DNA from 2 places in the Paenibacillus sp. CFBP 13594 genome. Region 1 is predicted to be linked to the other one. Evidence: riboswitches for the same ligand, from Rfam matches in the RefSeq annotation. Region 1 holds a riboswitch; the other holds the start of a gene.
The links. A riboswitch is a leader RNA that binds a small molecule or an ion and turns the genes downstream of it on or off. The one in region 1 is predicted to bind thiamine pyrophosphate.

Region 2: linked by a shared signal. The riboswitch ahead of IFU39_RS11020 (ABC transporter ATP-binding protein) and the one ahead of thiC (phosphomethylpyrimidine synthase ThiC) in region 1 are both predicted to bind thiamine pyrophosphate.

What each region holds. Positions count from the first base shown of each region.
Region 1 is NZ_JACYVQ010000016.1:23,637-25,844, forward strand. Features, by position in the region: gene IFU39_RS30480 (IclR family transcriptional regulator) at 1-315, shown strand, start outside; TPP riboswitch at 464-577, shown strand; gene thiC (phosphomethylpyrimidine synthase ThiC) at 999-2,208, shown strand, end outside.
Region 2 is NZ_JACYVQ010000003.1:9,106-11,313, forward strand. Features, by position in the region: gene IFU39_RS11015 (ABC transporter permease) at 1-304, opposite strand, end outside; gene IFU39_RS11020 (ABC transporter ATP-binding protein) at 291-1,058, opposite strand; TPP riboswitch at 1,235-1,337, opposite strand; gene IFU39_RS11025 (aspartate/glutamate racemase family protein) at 1,541-2,208, shown strand, end outside.

The DNA of each region.
Region 1 (2,208 bases):
AAAGTTTTGATGGCGTTTGCCACGGACGAGGATCGTGAAGAACTGATGAACGGGCCGGAATGGCCGGTGTTTATTGATCCCGCGGTGTATTTGGCGCAAATGGGAGATATCCGGGATAACGGATATGCGACGAGTTATGAGGAGCGTGAGCCGGGAGCTGCCGCGGTATCTGTACCGATTATGGATCGCCGAGGCAATATTGCAGCTGCTCTCTCGGTCTCAGGGCCTGTCAGCCGACTTTCGCAGGAGACATTGCATGAATACGCACCTGTGTTGAAGGATGCTGCTACGCAGATGGGGCTCATGTTATCCTGATGCTGATGTAAGTTTGTTTCCAAATTGAGTTGGTGTTCTGGAATATAAAGGTTGTTTTTGTGTTCCGGTTGCGCTACTCTGTAATGGACGGCCCATCGGGGTCAGCTTCATTGAATATGAACGGCGGCATGTGTGTGCCGCAACTTGTTAACGTTACTGGGGGAGTCCGAACTGTCCGGACTGAGACGGAATCGCATGAGATTCCGGACCCTTTGCACCTGATCTGGATCATACCAGCGTAGGGAAGTAATCGGCGATATGACCACAACCACCACATGATGTGACCCTTGTAGGGCTCCGTTTAGGAGCCGCGTGAAGGTGCATTATTGGTGATGGACATAAAAGTCGGTTCCTTCGGGGACCGGCTTTTTTATATACAGTGAACGGGCGATATAGCACGTACTCCATCGACTTCTTTTTCAATAACCTGCGAAAGTGGGCTTGGATGATGAGAGAGAAGTCACCTTAGATCCATGATCTGTGGTAACCTCCGTTCTGTTGTTAACTGTACATGAAAAGTGTCTCTCCTGGTCTGGCGTAGGATCGCTCTTTCTTCTCTGCATTGCGCATGATTTGGGACAGGTACGTAAGCGAGCTAATGACGATACCAACCAAACAAGCGATGAACACTGAGGAGGAGACAAGCGAACATGAGTACAGGAAATCAAACGGGACAACAAGCGATGGAACAGGAACATAACGGTCAGCAGGTGGAAAAAGAAACAGGAGCGGCCGGACGGGTTCAGCCCTTTCCGGGCAGCCGCAAAGTCTACATTCAGGGCTCACGGTCGGACATTGCTGTACCGGAACGTGAGATAGCCCTTCATGACACGAATACTCCCCAAGGGGTGGAGCATAACGAACCGCTGCGTGTCTACGATACGAGCGGCCCCATGACCGATCCCGCATTTCATGCGGATATCCGTGCAGGTCTGCCAGCCCTGCGCACCCGTTGGATCACAGAGCGCGGCGATGTTGAAGCTTATCGGGGCCGTACGGTTAAACCGGAGGATAACGGACTGAAGCCCGGAGGGAAGAGAGCCGGCGCCGAAGAGTACCCCGGATTACGTGGCAAACCGCTGCGGGCACAGCCAGGACGCTGTGTGACCCAGATGCACTACGCGAGACAGGGAGTCATTACGGCAGAGATGGAATTCGCCGCCATTCGTGAGGGCGTGGAACCGGAATTTGTACGTCAGGAGCTGGCGAGTGGACGGGCCATTCTGCCATCCAACATCAATCACCCGGAGAGTGAGCCGATGTTGATCGGTCGTCATTTTCACGTGAAGATCAATGCCAACATAGGGAACTCTGCCGTATCCTCTTCCATCGAGGAAGAGGTGGAGAAGATGACTTGGGCAGTACGCTGGGGATCGGATACCGTGATGGATCTGTCCACAGGCAAAAACATTCATACGACCCGGGAATGGATCATTCGTAATTCTCCTGTGCCGATTGGTACGGTACCGCTGTATCAAGCGCTGGAGAAGGTGAATGGCGAAGCGGAGGCGCTGACCTGGGAGTTGTACCGTGACACACTCATAGAGCAGGCAGAGCAAGGCGTGGACTACTTTACGATTCATGCAGGTGTACTGCTGCGTTATATCCCGATGACGGCCAAACGGATGACAGGCATTGTGTCCCGGGGCGGGTCCATTATGGCAGCATGGTGTCTGGCGCATCATCAGGAGAATTTTTTGTACACTCATTTTGAAGAAATCTGCGAGATTATGAAAAGGTATGATGTGGCGTTTTCGCTGGGAGATGGACTTCGTCCAGGCAGTATCTACGATGCCAATGACGAAGCTCAGATGGCAGAACTGGCTACGCTCGGGGAACTGACGCAGATCGCATGGAAGCATGATGTGCAGGTGATGATCGAAGGCCCGGGTC
Region 2 (2,208 bases), on a different contig from region 1:
TCGATCGGTTCATATGCATTCCTGTCGCTAGCGTAATTCCAGTCACTATGGACAAGCCAAAACCAACAATAACCTCCATCAAGGTAGCAGGCAGATGTGTAGCCAGCAGGAGGTAGCGATGCTCATACAGGGAGCTGGCAATCGCCGTTGGGGCTGGAATGATGAAGGAGGGCACCCATCCCATACGCACAATCCACTCCCAGAAGACAAGCAACAAGAGCAGGAGCCAAAGAAACAGACCATAACGGGCAAGCCAACGCCTTACGCTATCCTTCATGCAGTCTCCCAAGTTACCTTCTCGCATGCAATTGTTCCTCCAGTCGTCGTCTCATCTGAACGAGCGCCGGTTCATAGATCATGTCCGAATGTCTTGGACGTGGCAAAGGTACCGTCAAATCCTGTAGCTGTTGGCCTTGGCGCCCCGGAGTTAACAGGATAATCCGATCACTGAGCAGCAGCGCCTCTTCAATGTCATGCGTAATGAACAACACGGTTTTGCCAAAGCCCTCCCACAGTTCCAACAACCAGCGATGCATCTCCCGTTTGGTTAAGGCATCGAGTGCGCCGAATGGTTCATCCAGCAGCATGAGTTGGCCACCTGTCAGCAAAGTACGAAGCAGCGCGACACGCTGGCGCATGCCACCCGATAGCTCGTCTGGGTAAGCATGCGCGTAGCCGGATAGGCCAAATCTGTCGAGCCCAGCCAGAATGTCCGCGCGAATTCTCCCCTTATCCTGCCGCTCTGGAGCAAGTTCAGCGGGGAGCATGCAATTCTCCATGACGGTTCGCCAGGATAACAGGAGGTCCTTTTGTGGCATATAGGCCACCTGCCCCAGTCGCTTTCCTTCAGGGACCCAAGGAATTTCTATGGTTCCATGGGTTGGCTCAAGCAGGCCTGCCAGCAGCTTGAAAAGGGTGCTTTTACCGGAGCCGCTGGAGCCGATAAGCGAGACGAATTCGCCGTTGGCTACACGCATCGACACATTGGAGAGCACGGGGGAATCCCTTTTTTCCGGGAAAGCGTAGCTCATGTTGTGAATGGTTATGTTATTATCCATCTCGTTTTGTCCCCCCTTGTTATTCCAAATTCAACTTCAAACTACGGGATCTTTAATTACACCTTCTGATCTGCCCGCAGAACGCGAAAAAGACCCACCCATTTCCGGAGAAATGAGTGGGTCTGTAAGTTCAATTCACATTAAATTTCATCATCAACATGAAAAAATCCGCTTACTGAAAGGCCGCTCCACTTCCCTCCGCTGGTATGATCCAGATCAGGTTCAAAGGGTCCGAATCATTCGATTCGTCTCAGCCGTAAGGCTCCCCTAGTGCAATGTTCAAGATATGCAGTTGTGTGTTCAGCATATATCACATGCAAGTGGAATGTAAAGGGGGCGCTCGGAAAGAATGTGAGTACTGATCTTGGCTTTCCGCGGATTCATAATACGCTTCGTTTATTTAATCAGATAGATACGGTACAATATCTATTAAATTTCTATATGCTGCTTTCGGGATGTATTAAATGGAAAGGGGAGTGTATATGAAAACGATTGGCCTTATTGGTGGAATGAGCTGGGAGTCATCGTTAGAGTATTATCGAATTATTAATGAAGAAGTGAAAAATAAATTGGGAGGATTGCATTCAGCCAAATGCATCTTATATAGCGTGGATTTTGAAGAAATCGAGCGTTATCAGGCTGAAGGTAATTGGGAAAGTGCTGGTGAATTATTAGGGAATGCTGCTCAGTCTCTGGAAAAGGCAGGAGCAGAAATGATTGTAATTTGTACAAATACGATGCATAAAGTGATTAAACATATTGAAGAAAAAGTGCGTTTACCCATTGTACATATTGCTGATTCAACAGCAAATCAAATTCATAAGTCCAAAATAAGTACGGTTGGTTTACTTGGCACTAAATATACGATGGAACAAGACTTTTATAAAAAACGAATTGAATTGAATGGTATTAAGGTTTTGATACCGAATGAAGAGGATAGAAAAGTTATCAATAAAATAATATATGAGGAATTATGTTTAGGGAAAATTGAGCCCTTATCAAGGGATTATTATAAAAAGGTGATCCAAAGGCTAGTTGATGATGGAGCTGAGGGGATCATATTAGGTTGCACCGAAATTGGATTATTAGTAAAAGTAGAGGATTCAGAAGTTCCATTATTTGATACAACACGTATTCATGCGATTGAATC